DNA from 2 places in the Gordonia sp. X0973 genome. Region 2 is predicted to be linked to the other one. Evidence: riboswitches for the same ligand, from Rfam matches in the RefSeq annotation. Region 2 holds a riboswitch; the other holds the start of a gene.
The links. A riboswitch is a leader RNA that binds a small molecule or an ion and turns the genes downstream of it on or off. The one in region 2 is predicted to bind cyclic di-AMP.
Positions count from the first base shown of each region.

Region 1: it holds a riboswitch for cyclic di-AMP, as region 2 does, so the genes downstream of both, HUN08_RS10690 (C40 family peptidase) here and HUN08_RS03510 (transglycosylase family protein) in region 2, are expected to answer to the same signal.

Region 1 covers NZ_CP054691.1:2,191,369-2,202,186, forward strand. The annotation lists gene HUN08_RS10680 (hypothetical protein) at 1-396, opposite strand, end outside; gene HUN08_RS10685 (C40 family peptidase) at 435-1,424, opposite strand; gene HUN08_RS10690 (C40 family peptidase) at 1,568-2,293, opposite strand; cyclic di-AMP (ydaO/yuaA leader) riboswitch at 2,304-2,472, opposite strand; gene HUN08_RS10695 (hypothetical protein) at 2,591-2,746, opposite strand; gene HUN08_RS10700 (DEDD exonuclease domain-containing protein) at 3,238-5,070, shown strand; gene HUN08_RS10705 (Lrp/AsnC family transcriptional regulator) at 5,085-5,360, shown strand; gene trpD (anthranilate phosphoribosyltransferase) at 5,366-6,436, opposite strand; gene HUN08_RS10715 (heme-copper oxidase subunit III) at 6,606-7,220, shown strand; gene HUN08_RS10720 (c-type cytochrome) at 7,262-8,179, shown strand; gene HUN08_RS10725 (ubiquinol-cytochrome c reductase iron-sulfur subunit) at 8,176-9,330, shown strand; gene HUN08_RS10730 (cytochrome bc complex cytochrome b subunit) at 9,327-10,818, shown strand, end outside.
Region 2 covers NZ_CP054691.1:704,923-715,740, forward strand. The annotation lists gene HUN08_RS03475 (patatin-like phospholipase family protein) at 1-287, opposite strand, end outside; gene HUN08_RS03480 (oxidoreductase) at 520-1,374, shown strand; gene HUN08_RS03485 (hypothetical protein) at 1,379-1,858, opposite strand; gene HUN08_RS03490 (DUF2200 domain-containing protein) at 1,961-2,314, opposite strand; gene HUN08_RS03495 (DNA repair helicase XPB) at 2,311-3,984, opposite strand; gene HUN08_RS03500 (helicase-associated domain-containing protein) at 4,002-6,302, opposite strand; gene HUN08_RS03505 (hypothetical protein) at 6,375-6,593, shown strand; gene HUN08_RS03510 (transglycosylase family protein) at 6,668-7,306, opposite strand; cyclic di-AMP (ydaO/yuaA leader) riboswitch at 7,313-7,502, opposite strand; gene HUN08_RS03515 (flavin reductase family protein) at 7,753-8,265, opposite strand; gene HUN08_RS03520 (hypothetical protein) at 8,277-8,495, opposite strand; gene HUN08_RS03525 (cold-shock protein) at 8,604-9,026, shown strand; gene HUN08_RS03530 (DUF2771 family protein) at 9,043-9,672, opposite strand; gene HUN08_RS03535 (MFS transporter) at 9,669-10,818, opposite strand, start outside.

The DNA of each region.
Region 1 (10,818 bases), 1.5 Mb from region 2:
GCTGCTGCCCTCGGCGGCCAACCGGTTGGCGACCGCGTCCGGCACCAGTTCCTCCGCGTCGGCGCTGCCGATGAAGTGCTGATAGATCCGGTAGCGCACCGGTGCCGGGTCGCCGGCCCGGGGAGCGGGAGACGGAGCGGCTCCGGCCGAACTGAGATTGTCCTGGGCGACGTGCAGCTGTTGCCGGAACGTCTTCGACGCGGAGCGGTCCAGCAGGGCATCGAGATCGGCGGGCCGCCCGTGCAGGAGTGCCTTGTCGAGCTTGTCGAGCAGGGAGTTCACCCCGTCGGTCCGCTGCTGTTCGAAGACGTCGGTGGGACTCGCCGAGGCGGGGCTACTCGTCGACGGCGACGCCGGCCGACCGCAGGACGACACCAGGCCGACGGTGGCCAGCATGACGCCGACGCATAGCCAACGCGCCCGCACTTCGACGGCTAGACGCGGCGCGCGGCCTGGTACGGACCGGCCCCGTCGATCGGGACGACCTTGACGGGAACGCCGAAAGTCGAGGCGTGGATCACGTAGCCGTCGCCGATGTACATGCCGACGTGGTGGGCGTCCGGATAGTAGATGATGAGGTCGCCGGGCTGGAGCTGGTCGCGGCTGACGGGCACTCCGGCGCCGAGCTGCGCCTCGCTCGAGCGGGGCAGGCTCTTACCCGCCTGCCGGTACGACCACACCATCAGACCCGAGCAGTCGAACTGGTTCGGCCCGGTGGCACCCCAGACGTACGGGTCGCCGATCCGGGTCAGCGCGGCCTGGACGGCCACCAACTCGGGGGCGGTGCCCTTCGGCACGATGTTCGGGTTGAAGTCGAACTTGGGCCCCCGCAGCTCGGCGAGCTGCTGGCCGGTCATCGACTGGTAGACCGCGCGGATCTGGACGGCCTTCAGCTGGAGCGTCGCCCGCTTGGCCTGCAGATCGCCGCGGACCTTCTCCACCTGGGCGATCGCGGTGTTGGCCGCGGTCGTCGCCTTGGCCGACTCGTCCTTGGCTGCCACGGCGGCCGCACGCGTCTTGGTCAGGTTGTTGAGGTTGCGCGTCGCGTCGCGGGAGATGATGTCGAGCGCCGACATCTGGTCGAGCATCTGCTGCGGCGAATCGCTCGTCAGCAGCGCGTAGAGGCGGTTGACGCGGGCGCCGCGGTAGCTGGCGCGCAGCACACCGTCGACGCGGCCCTGGAGGTGGCGCTGCAGGTCGGCGGTGGAATCGAGCTTGCGCTGCGCGGCGGTCGCGGCGCGGCGCGAGCGATCCAGGATCGCCTTCTGCTTGTCGTACTCGATCGTCGCGTTGTGCATCGCCTCGGCGGAGCGCTCGGCCTCGTCGTTGAGCTTCTTGTAGTCGGCGACGAGCTGGCCCGGCGAGCGCGGCGGGGCGGCGGTCACGGTGGCGGCGGGGATTCCCGCCGCGGCGACCGCGCACACGAGGGCCGCGGTGACGACGATGCGCCGACGGCCCGATTCCACGGATTTCACGATTCCCATAGTCCTGACTCCTGAGAACGAGGAACGGCGGACCTCCCGCGAATACAATCCCGGGACGCCCGCCACCTCAAAGCTGGTCGTGCTCAGTAGCGGCGGACACCGGTAAGAGCCCAGGTCTTGACCTTGGCCTTGTGCACCGGGACGCCGTAGGTCTCGGAGTGGATGAACTCACCGTGGCCGATGTAGATGCCGGCGTGGCTGCCGCCGTTGAAGATCAGCACGTCTCCGGGCTTGGCATCCTTGTAAGCGATGGCCTTGCCGTGGCTGAGCTGGCCGTAGCTGTCACGCGGGATGGTCTTGCCGGCCTTCTTGTAGGACCAGTAGACCAGGCCCGAGCAGTCGAAGGCGTTCGGGCCGGCCGAGCCGTAGGAGTACGGCGATCCGATCTTGCTCTCCGCGTTGTGAACGGCCTTGTCGGCGACGGTCTGGCGGACGGCACCGAGGAGGCCGGGGGCCTTCTTGACGTTCGGCTGAAGTTCCTTGGGGATGTCCTTCTGCGCGATGCCCGGGATCGAGAAGGTGCCGACGTTGGGCACCTGGACCTGGGCCTGCGCGCCGGGCTGCGCCGGAGCCTTGGTCTTCGAGGCCTTCTTGACCTTCAGGGACTTGCCCTTGGTCGCATGGTGCCGCGAGTTGTTGATCTGGTCCCCGAGGGCGCCGAGTTCGACGTTGCCGAGGTGCGGCAACGTGACCGTGCTGGCGGCGGCCTGGCCGGCTGCGAGCGAACCCATGGCGATGGCGCCGGTGATGACCGCGCCCTTCGCCGCCTTGGTGCCGCGGCTCGGCTGTTCCAAACGATGTTTGGCCACGAGAAGTGTCTCCTTCTATCTCCCTGCGCTTACCGGGTTAGCTGTCGGGTTCGGGCTGGAAGATGCCCTACGCGTTGCCTGACGAGCTGTTCAGGCGCGGCGATTCACCCCGTTGCGGGCCTTGCGGCCCAGGTGGGTCCCCGGTTCACCCCTGCGGGGTGACTCAGCGATTGACTCCCGCGGATCACTTCTGTTGAAGCGTGACGTTCCGCAATGTCTCAAAAAGGTTACGAAAACGTGGAGCCGATGTCCAACACTTCCGCAGATTTCTTTGCGACGGTGAGCCAGCGCCAAACTTTACCCTGCGCGAACGATGGTGAGAAACCGTTCGCTCGAACCACCCTCACGTGGGACGATCCGCCCCTGCGCGGCCCTGGCCTCGGCGGATGTGACGAGCGTCGCTTCCCGAAGATTGGCGATGGCCACCAGCAGGTCGGCGCGCTGTTCGGCCACCGTTGCCACCCTGGGTGTTTCCCCAGGGTGAGGTGCCGCATCGGCACCAACCAGTACCGACATCATGCAGCCGTCGCAGGCCGCCGGGCGGCCCGGGCAGCTCTCGCAATCGATCCTCATGTGATCTCCATCTCATCTCGTCCTGTCAAGCTGTTTTCGAGCGGTTCCCCTCGTATTCACCGGGAGTTCCCCGGTCCCGCGACACCGCCGGATGGGCGCTGGACGGCCTCGCGGAGCCGATAACAGGACGCTAACGGCGACCCCTGACAAGCCCCGGCCGATGAACCTCTGCCGCGCCCTCCCCGGCGTTGTCCGACCCTCGAACTAGCGTTCGCAACATGGACTCCGACCGCACCGCCGAGCAGCTGTCGTTCGCCGACGTGGGTTTGCCCGGTGTCGGGCTGCCCGGGCCGGCGAACCGCGACCGGGCCGGCCGGTCGCGCGGGCACGGATCGCACCGCCGACCGCCGACCGCCGCCGAGGCGGCGGAGATGTCGGCCAGCGTCCACGGCGGAATCGACCAGTCGCTGGCCACCACGCCGTTCGTCGTCGTCGACCTGGAGACCACCGGCGGCAGCCCGGAACGTGACGCGATCACCGAGATCGGCGCGGTGCGGATCTGCGGCGGCGAGGTCGTCGGAGAATTCGCGACGCTGGTCGACCCGGGACGTCCGATCCCGACGGAGATCGTGACGCTGACCGGGATCACCGAGGCGATGGTCGTCGCGGCACCCACGATCGGCGAGGTCCTGCCCGCCTTTCTCGAGTTCGCCCGCGGCAGCGTGCTCGTCGCACACAACTCCCGCTTCGACCTCGGCTTCCTCACCGCGTCGGCAAACCGCCTCGGACTCGACTGGCACTTCCCCGCGACGCTGTGCACCGTGGCGCTGGCGCGCCGCGTCCTGACCCGCGAGGAGGCCCCCGCTGTTCGGCTGTCGGCGCTGGCCGCGCTCTTCGACGCGACGACGACTCCGACGCACCGGGCCCTCGACGACGCACGGGCGACGGTGGACGTCCTGCACGGCCTGCTCGAACGCATCGGGAACCGGGGCGTCGGCACCTTTGCCGAACTGTTGGACTTCCTCCCGCGGGCCACCCCCGCGCAACGGGCCAAACGCCATCTCGCCGACCGCGTGCCGCGCGCGCCGGGTGTCTATCTGTTCCGCGGATGCGGCGACGAGGTGCTGTACGTCGGCACCGCGGTGGACCTCCGCCGCCGGGTCCGGTCCTACTTCGCCGGGGATTCCCGCCCCCGGATCGCGGAGATGGTGGCGTTGTCGAGCAGGGTCGACCACGTGGTCTGCGCCCACGACCTGGAAGCCGGGGTCCGCGAACTGCGGTTGCTCGCCGCGCACAACCCCGCCTACAACCGGCGCTCGACCCAACCCAGGCGCGGCTGGTGGGTCTCGCTCACCGAGGAGCGCTTCCCGCGCTTCACCGTCGGCCGGTCCGCGCGTCCGGAGCCCGGCCCGTTGGGCGAGCCGACATCGATCGGACCGATCCCGCAGCGGGCCACCGCACAGGCCGTGGCCGATGCACTCACGCGAGCGACCGGTCTGCGGTCCTGCACCACCCGCCTGGGCGCGCGCCGGGACTACCACTGGTGCCCGCCCCACTCCGTATCTCCGACGACGAGACCGGTATCTCCGACGGCGGGGCCGGTGCGCGGGCCAAGTTCCTCGACTGCCGTCCCGGCGACCCGGGCCGGTCCCGGCGACTGCGCCGCGGCCAGCCCGATTCCCGAGTCGGTGACCGACTACCTCCCCCGGGTGCGCGCCGCCCTGGACGTCGTCGCGGGACGCTCGGACGCCGCACTGCACGAATTGGCCGCGACGGTCGCCGCGGCCGCCGAGGCCGAGCACTTCGAGACCGCCGCGCGCCACCGCGACAGTCTCGCCGCGGTGGTGGCCGCACTCGCCCGGTGCCACCGGCTCCGGGCGCTGTGCGACCTCGAGCAGTTCGTCGTGGCCCGGCCCGGGCCCGCCGGCGGGTGGCGGTTCGCGGTGGTCCGCCACGGCCGGCTGGCTGGCGCGGGTACCGCGGACGCACACACCCCGCCGATGCCCGTCGTCGAGGCCGTGATCGCGGCCGCGGAGACGGTGATCCCCTCCGCCGGGCCGCTCCACGGCGCGGCCCCCGAGGAGGCCGCGCTCGTCTACCGCTGGATCACCGCGGCCGATGCCCGGATCGTCGACGCGTCGGGCGGCCTGGCACTGCCCCGGTTCAGCGCCTGCGGCTGGGAGGGATGGGCCGTCCGGGCCCGTGCGGCGCGGAGTCGGGAGACTACCGACGGGCGAAGCCGAGAACCCGCGGGGCACCGATGACTACCCTTGGTCCCATGCTGACCGCTTTCGTGTTGATCACCGCAGACGTCCATTCGATCCCGGAGACCGCCCAGGACGTCGCCGACATCGACGGAGTCACCGAGGTGTACTCCTGCGCGGGTGACGTCGACCTGATCGCCAAGGTCCGGGTCCGCGACCACGAGCAGGTCGCCGAAGTCGTCACCAACCGGATCAACCGGCTGCCCGGGGTCGCCCGCACCACGACCCATATCGCCTTCCGCAGCTATGCGAGCAGCGAGACCGAGGCGGGCTTCTCCGTCGGCGAATAGCCGCTTCAGTCCTGCGCCAGCTCGCCGCTCACCGTGGCCCAGCGCTCGAGGATCTGTGCGGCGGCCCCCGAATCGATCGCGTGGGCGGCCCGCGTCATTCCCGCGGCGAGCGCCGCGACGAGGTCGTCGCGGGTCATCGGCGCCGTCTGCTCGGCGGCGACCAGCGCACCGGCGGCGTTGAGCAGCACGGCGTCGCGCACCGGGCCGACCGCGCCGGCGAACAGATCGCGCGCGACCACCGCGTTGTCCTGTGCATCCCCGCCCTGCAGTGCGGACAGCTCGACGCGGTCGATGCCGAGATCGGCCTGCGGATCGATGTGATGCTCGGTCACGACCCCGTCGACGACCTGCCAGATGGTCGAGGTGCTGGTCGTCGTCAGCTCGTCGAGGCCGTCGTCGCCGCGGACCACCAGCACCGACGACCCGCGGTCGGCGAAGGTCTGCGCGAGAACCGGCGCGAGATCGGCGAAGGCGCACCCGATGAGCCCGGCGCGCGGCTGAGCCGGGTTGGTGAGCGGTCCCAGCACGTTGAACACGGTGGGGACGCCGAGTTCCTTACGGGGCGGTCCGGTGAAACGGAATGCCGGGTGGAACACCGGGGCGAAGCAGAAGGCGATACCCGCCTCGGCCACACATCGGACCACCGCGTCGGCGCCCAGGTTGATCGTCACCCCGAGCGCTTCGAGGACGTCGGCCCCGCCGCTCTTGGAGGAGGCCGCCCGGTTCCCGTGCTTGACGACGGGGATCCCGGCCGCCGCGACGACGATCGAGGTCATCGTCGAGATGTTGACGGTGTGGGAGCGGTCGCCGCCGGTGCCGACGATGTCGATCGCGGTACCCGCGAGGTCGACCCGCGTCGCATGGGCGAGCATCGCCTCGGCGAGCCCGTCGAGTTCGGCCGGCGCGGCCCCCTTCATCTTCACCGCCAGCCCGAATGCCGCGATCTGGGCACTCGTCGCCGAGTCGGCCATGATCTCGTTCATCGCCCACTGCGCCTGCGCCGAGGTCAGGTCTCGATTCTCCGAGACCAAACCGAGGATGAACGGCCAACTCAATTCCGACTGACTACTGGTCACGCGTCCACCCTAAACGAGTGCTCCGGTGCCCGATTTCCGACCGGAATACTGCGCGGGACACGCCGGGGAGCGACGGCGCGACCTGGTCCGACCTGGGCCGCCGCAAAATGTTGCACCAATTTGTCGACCCCGGTGGTCACGCTTTACTACGAACCGTCATACTTCTTGTGTGACTAGCGCTGCAAGTACCCCGTCAACGGCCATTACGGCTCGGGTGCACTCGCTGAACCGTCCCAACATGGTCAGCGTCGGCACGATCGTATGGCTTTCCAGTGAGCTCATGTTCTTCGCCGGGCTGTTCGCGATGTACTTCGTCGCCCGCGCGAACAACTCCACCGGCCACTGGCCCATGGAGCCGACCGAACTGAACCTCTGGCTCGCCGTCCCGGTGACGACCGTCCTAATCCTCTCGTCGGTGACCTGCCAGATGGGCGTCTTCGCCGCTGAGCGCGGCGACGTCTTCGGCCTCCGCCGCTGGTACATCCTGACCTTCATCATGGGCGCGTTCTTCGTCGCCGGCCAGGCCTACGAGTACCACCACCTGGTGGAACACGGCACGACGCTGGCGAGCAGCTCCTACGGCTCGGTGTTCTACATGGCCACCGGCTTCCACGGCCTGCACGTCATCGGCGGTCTGGTCGCGTTCCTCTTCCTGCTGACCCGCACCTGGCTGTCGAAGTTCACGCCGGCGCAGGCCACGGCAGCGATCGTCGTGTCGTACTACTGGCACTTCGTCGACATCGTGTGGATCGCCCTGTTCGTCACGATCTACTTCATCCGTTAAGAACCTCAGCCCCGGTAGTCCGTATTAGTAGAGAGTCACAGATGAGTACATCTCCACCCTCGGATCACGCCAACGCCGATCCGGCCCCGGCGCCCAGCAGCACCGCCGCTCGCGCGGCCAAGAGCCGGCGCAAGCTGCGCCGCCGTGCGTCGGGCACGATTCTGCTCCTCGCCGGACTGGTCAGCGCCGGCGTCATCACCGCGCTGCTGACGCCGAAGGCGCAGGTCGCCGTCGCCGACCCGAATTCGCAGTCGCAGGCGCTGATCGACGCGGGCAAGAAGCTCTACGACACGTCCTGCGTCAGCTGCCACGGCACGAACCTGCAGGGTGTGGCCGACCGCGGACCGTCGCTGATCGGCGTCGGCGACGCCGCCGTCTACTTCCAGGTGGCCTCCGGCCGCATGCCCGCGGTCCGCAACGACGCGCAGGTCACGCGCAAGCCGCCGAAGTTCACCGAGGCGCAGATCACCCAGCTCGGCAAGTACATCCAGTCGGTGTCCGGCGGACCCCAGGTGTACTACGAGCGCAACGCCGACGGCACGGTGAAGACCGACGCCGACGGCATCCCGATCGTCGCGCAGGCTTCGCTGCGCGGCACCAACCTGGGCCGCGGCAGCGAGCTGTTCCGTTTGAACTGCGCCTCCTGCCACAACTTCACCGGTCGCGGCGGCGCGCTGTCGTCGGGCAAATTCGCCCCTAACCTCGACCCGCCGAGCGAGCAGCAGATCTACACGGCGATGCTGACCGGGCCGCAGAACATGCCCAAGTTCAGTAATCGCCAGCTGTCCCTTCAGGAGAAGAAGGACATCATCGGCTTCATCAAGTACTCCTCGGAGTCGCACCAGCCCGGCGGACTCGGGCTCGGCGGCTTCGGTCCGGTGAGCGAGGGCATGGCCATGTGGGTCATCGGCATCGGCGCCATCGTCGCCTTCGCAATGTGGATGGGATCGCGGTCATGAGCGCTACCGAAAACACCCCGTCGAGCGAAGAACTCGCCGACATGAGCCAGGACGAGCTGGTCAAACTCGGCACGAACCTCGACGGCGTCGAGATTCTCCACCGCGAACCGCGGTTCCCCGTCGCGGGGACCCGCGCCGAGAAGCGCGCAGCACGTGCCGTCGCCTTCTGGTTCACGTTGGCCGGCATCTCGGCCCTCGCCTGCCTGATCGTCTTCCTGTTCAACCACTGGAAGTTCGTGATGCCGGGCAAGCCGAACTACTGGCTCTACTCGCTGAACACGCCGCTGCTGGGCATCACCTTCGGCCTCTCGATCCTCTCGATCGGCATCGCGATCGTCCAGATCACCAAGCGGTTCATCCCCGCCGAGATCGCCGTGCAGGACCGTCACGACGGCGGCTCCAACGAAGTCGACAAGAAGACGACCGGCGCGCTGCTCGGCAACGCCCTGGAGACGTCGACGCTGCCGCGTCGCAAGATGATCCTCGGCTCGGCCGCGTTCGGTCTGGGCGCCTTCGCCCTCACCGGCCTGGTCGCCGCTCTCGGCGGATTCATCAAGAACCCGTGGGCACTGCGCGAGAAGTCACCGCTGTGGCACTCGGGCTGGTCCCCGATCTACAACCCGGCGGACAACCCCAACGAGACGATCTTCCTGCGTCGCGACACCGGTAACCCCTACCAGGTCGCGCTGATCCGCCCGGAGGATCTCGACGCCGGCGGCATGGAGACGGTCTTCCCGTGGCGTCCCTCCGACGGGCACGGCGAGACCGAGGAGTCGCGCCACAAGCTGCTCGAGGGCCTGCGCTCCGTGCGCAACCCGGTGATGCTCATCCGCCTGCGCCCCGAGGACTCGGCGAAGGTCATCAAGCGCAAGGGCCAGGAGAGCTTCAACTACGGCGACTACTACGCCTACACCAAGGTCTGCAGCCACCTCGGCTGCCCGACCTCGCTGTACGAACAGCAGACCAATCGCATCCTGTGCCCCTGCCACCAGTCGCAGTTCAACGCACTGGAGTACGCAAAGCCCATCTTCGGACCGGCTGCGCGGGCATTGGCACAGCTGCCACTCACGGTGAACAACCAGGGCTACATGGTCGCCGCCGGTGACTTCATCGAGCCCGTCGGACCGGCCTTCTGGGAGCGGAAATCATGACGACAAGCATCGGCGGACGCCTCGCGCAGCAAGCTGAAGAAGTCGATTCGCGGTATCACCTCGCCGCGGGCATGCGTCGACAGATCAACAAGGTCTTCCCGACCCATTGGTCCTTCCTGCTGGGCGAGGTCGCGCTCTACTCGTTCATCATCCTGTTGCTGTCCGGCGTGTACCTGACGCTGTTCTTCGACCCGTCGATGGCGCACGTCACCTACCACGGCGACTACCAGCCGCTCAACGGCGTCCTGATGAGCCGCGCGTACGAGACGACGCTGAACATCTCCTTCGAGGTGCGCGGCGGCCTGTTCGTCCGCCAGATCCACCACTGGGCGGCCCTGCTGTTCGCGGCGTCGATCATCACCCACATGGCGCGTATCTTCTTCACCGGTGCGTTCCGCCGTCCGCGCGAGGCCAACTGGATCATCGGCTCGTTGCTGCTGGTCCTGGCCATGTTCGAGGGATTCTTCGGATACTCGCTCCCCGACGACCTGCTGTCGGGCACCGGCGTCCGCGCCGCGATGAGCGGCATCGTCCTGGGCATCCCGCTGGTCGGCACCTGGATCCACTGGGCGCTGTTCGGCGGCGACTTCCCCGGCGACATCATTATCCCGCGTCTGTACGTGCTGCACATCCTGCTGTTCCCGGCGATCATCCTGGCGCTGATCGGCGCCCACCTGGCTCTCGTCTGGTACCAGAAGCACACGCAGTTCCCCGGCCCCGGTCGTACCGAGCGCAATGTCGTGGGCGTGCGCATCCTCCCCGTGTTCGCGGCCAAGGCCGGTGCGTTCTTCGCCATCACCTTCGGCCTGCTCGCCGTCATGGCCGGGGTCTTCCAGATCAACCCCGTGTGGACGATCGGGCCGTACAACCCGGCGCAGGTGTCCGCGGGATCGCAGCCCGACATCTACATGCAGTGGACGGACGGCGCGGCACGACTCATGCCGCCGTGGGAGATCTACATCGGCAACCACACCATCCCGGCGATCTTCTGGGTGGTCGTGATCATCACGATCGTGTTCGGCCTGATGTTCAGCTACCCGTGGATCGAGAAGCGCCTCACCGGCGACGACGCGCACCACAACCTGCTGCAGCGGCCCCGTGACGTTCCGGTGCGTACCGGCATCGGCGCGATGGCCATCGCCTTCTACGCGATCCTCACGATCTCGTGCATGAACGACATCATCGCGTACAAGTTCCACATCTCGCTGAACGCGACGACGTGGATGGGTCGTATCGGCCTGCTCATCGTCCCGCCGCTGGCGTACTTCATCGCCTACCGCTGGGCCATCGGCCTGCAGCGCAGCGATCGCGCCGTCCTCGAGCACGGAATCGAGACGGGCATCATCAAGCGCCTGCCGCAGGGTGAGTACATCGAGGTGCACCAGCCGCTCGGCCCGGTCGACGACCACGGTCACCCGATCCCGCTCCCCTACGAGGGTGCGGCGATCCCGAAGAAGATGAACAAGCTGGGTGCCGCGGGCTCCCCGG
Region 2 (10,818 bases):
CGTCGATTGGGGTTGGTCATGGCCGACTCGATCTGGCGGATGGTCTCCGGATCGATGATGTCGGAATAGAGTTCGGCCGGATCCTTGGCACCGATCTGAGCCGCGGCGGTGGAACCGGCCGACGTCCCGACGACGAGGTCGGCGTCGCGTACGTCGATGCCCGCGCCGCGCAGCCCGGCCATGACGCCGATGAGCCAGGCATTGCCCGTCGCCGCGCCGCCGCCGAGCACAAGCGCCCGCCGGTGGTCGGTCGAAGGATGGTCGGTTGAAGAGAGTGATGAGTTCATTGAGTCGCCCTTTGCGATATTGCGTGACGGGCGCTCCCAAGCGCTAGCTGCGCTGCACGATCGTGGACTGCACGGGAGCACCCGATGTCGGCACTGCGTTCATGGGTCTCACCTCCCTGTGGTCGGAACACGATCACGGCCATGTCTACCGGAAGCAAACGTCGAAGTCCACAGGTTTCCGCTTTGTGCCAGACTCGGTGCGGAGTCATGCGGCACGAGCAAGGATGGACCAATGACATTCGACGTGGGCGATCAGTCCGGGCGGACCGCCATCATCACCGGCGCCAACAGCGGGCTGGGTAAGCAGACCGCGATCGCGTTGGCCAAAGCCGGCGCCGACGTGGTGATGGCCTGTCGGAACCTGGACAAGGCGAACGCCGCCGCCGCCGAGGTCGGACCGGGGGCGCGAGTCGAGCAGCTGGACTTGGCGAGCCTCGACTCGGTGCGCGACTTCGCCAACCGGGTCGACCGCGCCGACCTGTTGATCAACAACGCCGGCGTGATGGCGGTCCCGCTGCGGCGAACCGCCGAGGGATTCGAGATGCAGTTCGGCACCAACCACCTGGGGCACTTCGCGCTGACCACGCTCCTGTTGGCGCAGGAGAAGGTGGCTGATCGGGTCGTCACGCTGTCGTCCTTCATGCACCGCCTGGGCAACCTCAAGTTCGACGACCTGAACTGGGAGCACCGTCGCTACGACCGGTGGCGGGCCTACGGCGACTCCAAACTGGCCAACCTGCTGTTCGGAAAGGAGCTGGCCAAGCGACTGGCCGATTCCGGGTCGTCGGTGATCTCGACCATCGCCCACCCGGGCTACGCCGACACCGACCTGCAGTCGCACACCGAGTCCGTCCAAGACAAGGTGATGGTCCTGGGCAACAGGCTGCTCGCGCAGTCGGCGGCGGATGGCGCATTGCCGACGCTCTACGCGGCGACCAGCGGGAAGGCGCGCAACGGCGGCTTCTACGGGCCGACGAAGCTCTTCGGAATGCACGGCGCGCCGGGGCCGTCGCCGTATCGCAAGATCGCCGACGACGAGTCGGTGCGCGAACGCCTCTGGGAGGCGTCGCAGGCGCTGACCACCTAGTCGACTACTTGACGGTGAAACGCACCGCGTTCGAGGCCCCGGAGATCGAGTCGGTGACTCGGGCGATGTAGGTACCGGGGACGTTGAGCTTCCATGCGTACTTGAGTGTGCACTGCTTGGTCTTGTACGGACCGGGGGTCTTCGGACCCGAGATGCGGACCGTCATCTTGCACTCCGGGCCGCTGATCTGGTCGCCGGCGTCGATCACCGAGTTCCACCGGACGCCGACCTTCGATCCGACGCGGTAGGCGCCGTTGGCCGCCCGGCTCGGCGAGTAGACCCACGTGTTGATCGATCGGACCCCGTTGGGGGCGTCCTTTCGGCCGAGTTTGCCGTAGTGCTTCGGGGTGTTGTCCGACGAGCCGCTGCCGGTGTCGAGGCCGCCGATGCTGCCGTCGGCGTGCACGGGCGCCACTCCCAGCGCGATGGTCGCGGCGGCGGCCACGGGCAGGGCCAGGGATACGGAAAGAGCGGTGGGACGCATGGTGTCTACCTCTGATTTCGTCGGCGAGCCCCCGGTTTACGATGGCAAGGACTCGATTTCGTTACGAAATGCTAACAGTCGTTGCTGTGAGGTCGCTGGCGATCACGAGCGCAGGATCTTCTCCATCGCCTTGCCCTTGGCCAGTTCGTCGACGAGCTTGTCGAGGTAACGGATCTTGCGCATGAGCGGGTCCTCGATCTCCTGGACCTTGTAGCCGCAGATACTGCCGGTGATCAGCGAGGAGTCGGGGTTGAACGCCGGCGCATCGGCAAAGAAGTCGGCGAAGCTGACCTCGTCGTCGAGGACTTTGCGCAACCCGGTCTCGTCGTAGCCGGTCAGCCAGAAGATGATCTCGTCGACCTCGGCCGCGGTGCGGCCCTTCTTCTCGGCCTTCGCCACGTAGTGCGGGTACACGCTGGCCACCGGGATACGGAAGACGCGTTCGTTCGATTTCACGGTGAGTCCAATCCGCCGTCGCCGATGGCCGGCCCCACGATGTCGTCGGCGTCGACGATCCGGTAGGCATAGCCCTGCTCGGCGAGAAAGCGCTGGCGGTGCGCGGCGTAGTCGGCGTCGAGGGTGTCGCGCGAGACCACCGAGTAGAAGTGCGCCTGCCCGCCGTCGCTCTTGGGCCGCAGGAGCCGGCCGAGGCGCTGCGCCTCCTCCTGGCGCGAACCGAACGTCCCCGACACCTGCACCGCCACGGACGCCTCGGGTAGATCGATGGAGAAGTTCGCGACCTTCGACACGACCAGCCGCCCGATCTCGCCGCGGCGGAAGGCGTCGAACAGGGCCTCGCGCTCCTTGGTCTTCGTCGACCCCTGGATGACGGGCGCGTCGAGTGCCTCCCCGAGTTCCTCCAGCTGGTCGAGGTAGGCGCCGATGATCAGCGTCGGCGCGCCCGGATGCCGGTCGAGAATCGATTTCACGACGTTGACCTTGGTGTGCGCGGTGGAGCACAGCTTGTACTTCTCGTCGTTGTCGGCGACGGCGTAGGTGAGCCGCTCGGAATCGGTGAGCGTGACGCGCACCTCGACGCATTCGGCCGGCGCGATCCACCCCTGCGCCTCGATGTCCTTCCACGGCGAGTCGAACCGCTTCGGCCCGATGAGGCTGAACACGTCGCCCTCCCGGCCGTCCTCGCGGACGAGCGTGGCGGTCAGGCCCAGACGGCGGCGGGACTGCAAGTCGGCGGTCATACGGAAGACCGGCGCGGGCAGCAGATGCACCTCGTCGTAGATGATGAGTCCCCAGTCGCGGGAGTCGAACAGGTCGAGGTTGCGGTATTCGCCCTTCGACTTGCGCGTCATCACCTGGTAGGTGGCGATGGTCACCGGCCGGATCTCCTTGCGCTCGCCGGAGTATTCGCCGATCTCCTCCTCGGTCAGCGAGGTGCGCGCGATCAGTTCGCGCTTCCACTGCCGCCCGGCGACGGTGTTGGTGACCAGGATCAGGGTGGTCGCCCCGGCCTTCGCCATCGCGGCGGCGCCGACCATCGTCTTGCCCGCGCCACACGGCAGGACGACGACCCCCGAGCCGCCGGCCCAGAACGACTCTGCCGCCAACGCCTGGTAGTCGCGCAACTCCCAGTCGGTTTGGTCCAACTCGATCGGGTGCGCCTCGCCGTCGACGTATCCGGCCAGGTCCTCGGCCGGCCACCCGATCTTCAACAGGATCTGCTTGAGCCGCCCCCGCTCGGACGGGTGCACGATGACGGTGTCGTCGTCGAGGCGCGCGCCGAGCATCGGGGAGACCTTCTTGTTCCGCAGCACCTCTTCGAGGACCGCGCGATCCAGGCTGACCAGCGTCAAGCCGTGCGCCGGGTGCTTGACCAGCTGAAGCCGGCCGAAGCGACCCATCGTGTCGACGATGTCCATCAACAGGGGTTGGGGTACCGCGTAGCGCGAGTGCGTGACCAGCGCGTCGACGACCTGCTCGGCGTCATGCCCGGCGGCGCGGGCGTTCCACAGCGCCAGCGGGGTCACCCGGTAGGTGTGCACGTGCTCCGGGGCGCGCTCCAACTCGGCGAACGGCGCGATGGCCGCACGAGCCGCGGGGGCACCCGGATGGTCGACCTCCAAGAGGAGGGTCTTGTCCGATTGCACGATCAATGGTCCGTCGGTCACCCGACCATTGTCCACGATCAGTCGAGGAGTTCCACGGTGGTGATGCGATGCACCGACAGCTCGACCTCGTTGCCCGACGGCAGCTCCGATGCGATGAGCCGGCCGGCGCGCAGGAGTCGGGCCTTCACGACGTGGCGCGTGGCCTTGCCGTGCGAGTCGACATAGTCGACGCGCAGCTGTCGGCCGGTGCGCATCGCCAGCCCGATGAGGGCCGACACCGATTCGCCGCCGCTGGCGCCGCCGGTCGCGCGTACCGCGGTGCCGCCGCGCAGTGGCTTCCCGGCCGCGTCGGCCGTGCGCATGCGGGCGACCACCCCCTCGAGCTGGTCGTCGGGCACTCGCGCCCCATTGTGGGTACCGGCACCGCCGCGGCGACGGGAGTTGATCCGGCTGCCCGTCGAGCGCAGGTCGACCAGGGCGCCCGACGAGTCCTCGGCCGCTGGGGCGAACCCGGCGCCGCGCAGCGCCTCGAGGACGTCGCGCAGCGGTGCCGGTGAGATCAGCACGGTCGGTGCGAGTGGGCGCAGGGCCAGCGCGTCGGCCTCTTTGGTGCGCAGGACGGCGGTCATCGTGGCCGGGTCGTCGCAGCGGACGAACGACGAGGCGACGCCGACGCGCAACGTGCCGTGCCGACGCGCGACGTCGTCGATCAGGTAGGTGAGGGCCTGCGGAACCGGCGTCGACGAATGACTGGTGAACAGCGCGTTCAATTCGGCCCCGGTGCGCCCGGCGTCCAGCGCCCGCCGCACGCTGTTCTCGGTGACGCGGTACACCGAGGCGGCCCCGGCCGACTCCAGCTCGGCGACCAGCGCCACCTCGGCCGCGAGCTCGGGGGTCATCGGACCGGGAACCATCAGGGTGAGGTCGGCCTGGGCCAGGAAGTGGTCGACCGGCTCGGGCAGAGCGGCGTCCATCGCGGCGGTGAGTTCCTCGCGCGGCACGTCGGACAGGAGCAACCGGCCGACGTCGGTAAGCGCCCCGTGGGCTACCAGGCCCACCTCGGTGGCCTCGCGCAGCGTCTGAGCGACGGTGTGCCGGGTCAGGCGCCGGCGCAGGCGGGGGCGCAGCCACAACAGGTGGGACACGAGGGCGTCGACGTCGGGGGCGACGCCGTGGCCGGCGGCGTCGAGGGCGGTCAATATCAGGAGGCGTTCCCGTCGGGCGGCGGGATCGGGGGAGGCGCGGGTCAGCGCCCCGATCACGGTGCCCTCCGAGTCGCGTTCGCCGATCAGCCACGCACGGTTGGGCAGGCCCAGCCACGCGGATGCCAGCGACGCCCACTTGCGCGCGGGCGACTGGTGGGACCAGGAATCGGCGGCGATCGTCGGCGCCCACACGTTCCCCCCGTCGTATCCGGCCGGCTCGGGGTCCGGCACGCCGACGTCGAGCAGCTGTTCGCGCGCGCAGAGTTCGACGATCAGCCCGACGCGGCGCGCGTCGAGTCCGGCGTCCTTGGCGACGCGGCGCAACTCGCGGATCCCGATGCCGCCCGCGCTCAACTCCGGTGCCGGTGCGCGCCCCAAACCGGTCAGCACGTCGCCGGTCTCGCGCAGCAGCTCCAGCGCCGCCCCGGCGGCGGTCGCGGAGAGCGCTTTCGCGCCGCCGGGCAGTCCCGGCCGATCCGACGCGGAGAGGGGAGGGGGGTTCAGGTCGTCGACGCGCAGCAGCGGCTCGCCGCGCACCAGCTGCGCGACGGTGGGCTCGATCTCCACCAGCTGGTGGTCGACCGGGGAGATGAGGCCGGCGGCGAGCAGGATCGGGACCGGGCGGGTCGGATCGGCGTCGGGCCCGGCGTCGCGAGTCATCCCGACGCTCGGCCCGGTGGCCAGGGCGGTCAGCACCTCGCGCGGTCCGTCGGCGAGCCCGTCGAGCAGTTCGCGCCACTGCTCGGGGGTGCGGGTGGCGGCCTCGGTCGTGAGGTGGCGCGCCCGCCACGGCAGGGCCGCGGGCGTGTGCCCGGCGACGTGGAGCCCGTCGTCGGCCTCCCACACCACCGCCCAGGCCACCAGATCGGCGATCCGCGCGTCGACGTCGGCCCGGGCGGCCCGCCCCTTCAACGCGCGCCGGACGTCGGCGGTGCGGAGAGGGTGGTCCGCGTCGACGAGGGTCTCGAGCACGGCCGCGTGCAGGAGGTCGAGGTTCTCGCCGATCAGGTTCATCGACCCGGCCGACATGGCGCGCTGCGCGAGGACCCCGGTGCCGTTCGGGGGCGGGGAGGCGAGATCGGGGCGGGCGCGCAGCAGGTCGACCAGTTCGTCGTCGGGGCGCGCGGCCAGCACGCGGTCCAGGCGGCTCGTCGGCTGGTCGGGGGCACTCACGCCACGAGTTTACGGGCAGGGGTTGCGCGGGTTCATCGACCGCCGGTTGGGCCGCATGGCACAATGAGCGGCGTGAGCCAGAACGAAATCGTCGCCGACGTCGAGCAGATCGTCGAAGAGTCCAAAGTGCGCTATGTCGACAACGGGTGGCCCTACCCGGACGGCGAGCACGCCGTGTCCGAGTTCGCCTCCGGCTTGGCTGGTGCACTGTCGCCGTTCGGCAGCACCGAACTGCCCCTGTCGGCCGACGACCTGCTCTACACGAACCCGCGGACCGTCATCAACACCTGATCGGACCGGAGAACAAGAACAGCGGCCCCGCACCATGTGCGGGGCCGCTGTTTTCGGCTGGTTGCCCAGACGTCTCAGTTGACGCCGGGCAGCTGGCCCTTGTGCTTGTTGTAGAGGTCGACCTGACCCTGGTCCAACTTGTAGCCGCTCGCCTTGGCGGCATTCCAGATGTTGGCGACGGTCGGGTCGATCTGGCCCTTCTTCTCGCGGGCCTTCACGACGCCGTCGACCTGGTCGCGAACGTCCTTGTCGCTCTTGGCCTTGGGGGTCTGCTTCAGCGCGGTGGCCTCTTTTTGCTTCTTCTTCAGCTTCAGCGGCGAGGTGCCGGGGTCGCGAGGAGTCGCACTGGAGAGCCCGGTGCCGCAGACCGGCCAGGCGCCACGGCCCTGGGTCGCGAGCACGTGCTCGGCGATCGCGATCTGCTGCTCCTTGGTGGCCTGATCGGCGGTGGGGGCGTAGCGGGTGCCGCCGTGGGCCGCCCAGGTGCTCGGCGAGAACTGCAGGCCGCCCTGGTAGCCGTTGCCGGTGTTGATGGCCCAGTTGCCGCCCGACTCACAGGCCGCGACGTGGTCCCACTCGGCGTCGGTGGCCGCGTTGGCCGTCGCACCGTTGATGAGGGCAGCGCCGCCGCCGATGACGGCAGAGGTGAGAGCCACCTTGGCGATGGTCTTGGAGGTCGAAGAGGTCGTCTGCTTGCGATGACGTCCGGACATAGTGATGTTTCCTCTCTCCACGCGCCTACGAAGTCAGCTGTCGGGTTCGAGCGAGAGGTTGCCCGGCCGCCGCGACGCGAGCGTCGTGCGGCTACACCCCAAGGAATCCGGTGGCGGATGCCGGTCGGAAACCGTTCCTAACGGAGGTGGGTCCCCCGTCCTCGTTCCTGAATATCTGTTTTGGTACGGGACGACGCGGCCGGTGGAACGAGGCTCGGCGCGATCGGCTGCGTCGGTACTGCAGGCCCCCTAGTGGCGGCCAACGACGAGATTACGGGCTCGCGCCGCCGCTTCCTACTCGAACGCGGAGACTCGTTGACATGGTCAGAAGCGGTGAAACGGGCTCGATTGGGAGTTCTCCCAGTTCAGGGACTGAATCCCGGTTCGTGTCCTTCTTGTTATCGATTCGTGATGTGATGAAGGTCACAGTCGGGCAGTGGTGCGGGTCACCTGGTGTGAGTGGTGGCTATCGGCGGCGCCTCGAACGCCCGGAAGGTACTGGCGTGGAACACCAGCGGGTCCACCTCGGGATTGGCGGCCAGCGAGCGGATGCGCAGCAGTACCACCGTGTGGTCGCCCGCCGGATACTCCGCGTGCAGCTCGCACGCCAGGTGTGCCGCGGCGCCGTCGACGAAGAGGGCACCGTCGTCGGAGGCCAGCAGTTCGACGTCGGCGAAGCGCTGCGCGGCGGGACCGGCGAGCTGTCGGCACAACTGTGCCTGGTCGTGGGCGAAGACGCTCACCCCGACCGTGGAACGGTCCCGCAGGAGCGGCCAGGTGCGCGACGAGTTCTGCACGCACACCGACACCAACGGGGGAGTGAGCGACACCGTCGAGAAGGAGCTGGCCGCCATCCCGACGAACTCGGTGCCGTCGCGATGCGCGCAGACGGCGACGACGCCGGTCGGGAAACAGCTGAACGCCCGACGCAGCGCGTCGGCGGAATCGGCCGGCTCCATCGACGGCGATCTCACTGTCTGCGCCCCTGGGCGACCGCGCCGGCGATCGCTAGCAGCAGTCCGACCGGGGTACACATCGCGATCAGATACACCGAGGTCGGAGCGGTGTGTCCCGACCACACGGCGGGCACCAGGTAGAGCGCGCCGACCGCGAGCAGGCCGAGGAGAAAAAGCCCGACGCCGAATCCGAATACCGCCTTCGACGTCCGCTTGCCGGTGTCCGTGCCCATGCTCCCCACGCTAGTCCACACGCGGTACCATGACCGATAAGGCCGCGTCTTGCCCGCGAGGATCGGGTAGGGCGCCTTTTTCGTGGTGTGAAGGTAAAGGTGAGCACTGTGCCGACCGGCAAGGTGAAGTGGTACGACCCCGAGAAGGGATTCGGATTCCTCTCGCAGCCCGACGGGGAGGACGTCTACGTCCGCTCGTCGGCGCTGCCGGACGGGGTGGAGTCGCTCAAGCCGGGGCAGCGCGTCGAGTTCGGCATGGCCGCCGGCCGCCGCGGCCCGCAGGCGTTGAGCGTCACCGTGCTCGAACCCGCGCCCAGCGTCGCGAAGAACACCCGCGAGGCGGCGCGCGAGCGCGACGACGTCAAGCGGCACTCTCCCGACGAGTTGCACGGCATGGTCGCCGACCTCATCACCCTGCTCGAGGGCAAGGTGCAACCGGCGCTGCGGCAGGGCCGCTACCCCGACCGCAAGACCTCGCAGCGCATCGCCGAGGTCGTCCGCGCCGTGGCGCGCGAACTCGACCACCACTGAGTCCGGCGCCGCCGGGTCAGCGCAACGTCGTGAATTCGGTGACGTCGTCCACCTGCCGCTGCTTGGGCTCCTTGCCGGTCGCCGCCTTGTCATAGGCGTCCAACAGCGCCTTCTCCCCCTCGGGGATGGTGTTCACGGCGATGAGTCCGCGGGTGGCCAACTCGTAGTCGGAGTCGCGGACCAGCAGCTTGGCCGGCAGGTTGATCTGCACGTTGATCAACACGTGGGTGCGCGTCGACGCCAGGCGCAGAATCTGCGTCCCGGTCTTGGGCGCGAAGTTCTTGAGTAGCAGCTGCGATCCGTTCGGCGTGACGTACTGCGCGATGATCGACCAGGGGTCGCCGGAGACCTCGTCGGACAACCGGATGGACAGGGTCTGCCCGATCGGGACCGGGAACCGGGTCACACGGTTCGGGTCGACCCGCAGGAAGTCGCCGTCGCAGTGCTTCTTCTCGTAGTCGCACAGCACGGTCGGGTAAGCCCGGGCGAACTGCTTTCCGCTCGTCGACAGCTCGGCGAAGGGCCGTTCGTCGACGGTGGTGCGCGACGCCCACAGGGCGGCCGCGCCGACGATGAGCGCGCCGTAGAGGAGCACGGCGGCGCCGATCAGCGCGATGGTCTTCTTTTCCGACGAGGTGAGGTTCACGGGGCTCCTGGTCCGAACCGGCGGGTGGGCGCGTTCGTGGGCCCGGGCGGCTGCGGGTGACGTTCCGGCGGGGTGTGCGGGCGACTCCGCGGCGCGGGGTCGCGGTGCATGACCTCGGTCGCCATCGTCGGCGGTGCCACCTCGGGACGGTGGCCGCCGCCGAATCCGGGGATCAGGGTGCGCCCGCGGCTGGTCAGGAAGGTCTGTGCGAGGCCGAGGGCCAGCAGGGCGGATACGGCGCCGAAGCCGATCTGCATCGTCGTCTTGGCGATCAGCACACCGAGGGTCGCGCCGAACACCCACCCGAGCTGCAGCACCGTCTCCGAGCGGCCGAACGCCGAGGCGCGCGAGGCCTCGGGCAGATCGGACTGGATGGAGGAGTCGACGCAGACCTTGCCGATCGCCGATCCGCCCGAGGCGATGAAGGCGGTGATCGTGGCGGTGATGAGCGACGGCAGGATCACCGTCACCACCGAGGAGACCAGGCAGGCCGCGACCACCCACACGGTGATCTGCGGCGGATTGGTCAGCCGCAACCGGGTGCCCGCACCGTTTCCGACGACGTTGCCGACGCCCGCGGCCGCACCGACGGCGCCGAGCATGGCCATCTGCTTCCACCCGTCGAGATCGTGCTGGTTGCGGGCGTAGAACGCGACGAACAGGGTGAGGAAGCCCGTGAGGATGCGGATCGTCGCATTGCCCCACAGCCCGGTGACGACGTTGCGCCCGAGGGGCTGACGGATCGTCTTGGAGATGAGCGCACCCGCGCGCCGCGCCCGTTCCCGCGCGCTGATCTCGGGCTTGGGCTGCTCGCGATAGGTGAGCGTGGTCGGGATCTCGCCCGCGGTGACCTCGACCCACGACGGGATCTTCATGCAGAAGTAGGCGCCGGCGCAGGCGATGACGATGAGCAGGATCATCCCGCCCGGCCAGTGCATCGGCAGCCAGGTGCCCAGCAGCATCTCGAAGGCGGCGGCGAGGGCGCCGCCGACCATCGTCCCGCCGATCAGGGCGAAGGTGGTGAGGCGGGAGTTGACGCGCACCAGGTCGATGCTGGGCGGGACCACGCGCGGGGTGACGGCGGATTTGAGCACCCCGAACGACTTGGACATCACCAGCAGGCCGAGGGCACACGGGTACAGGATC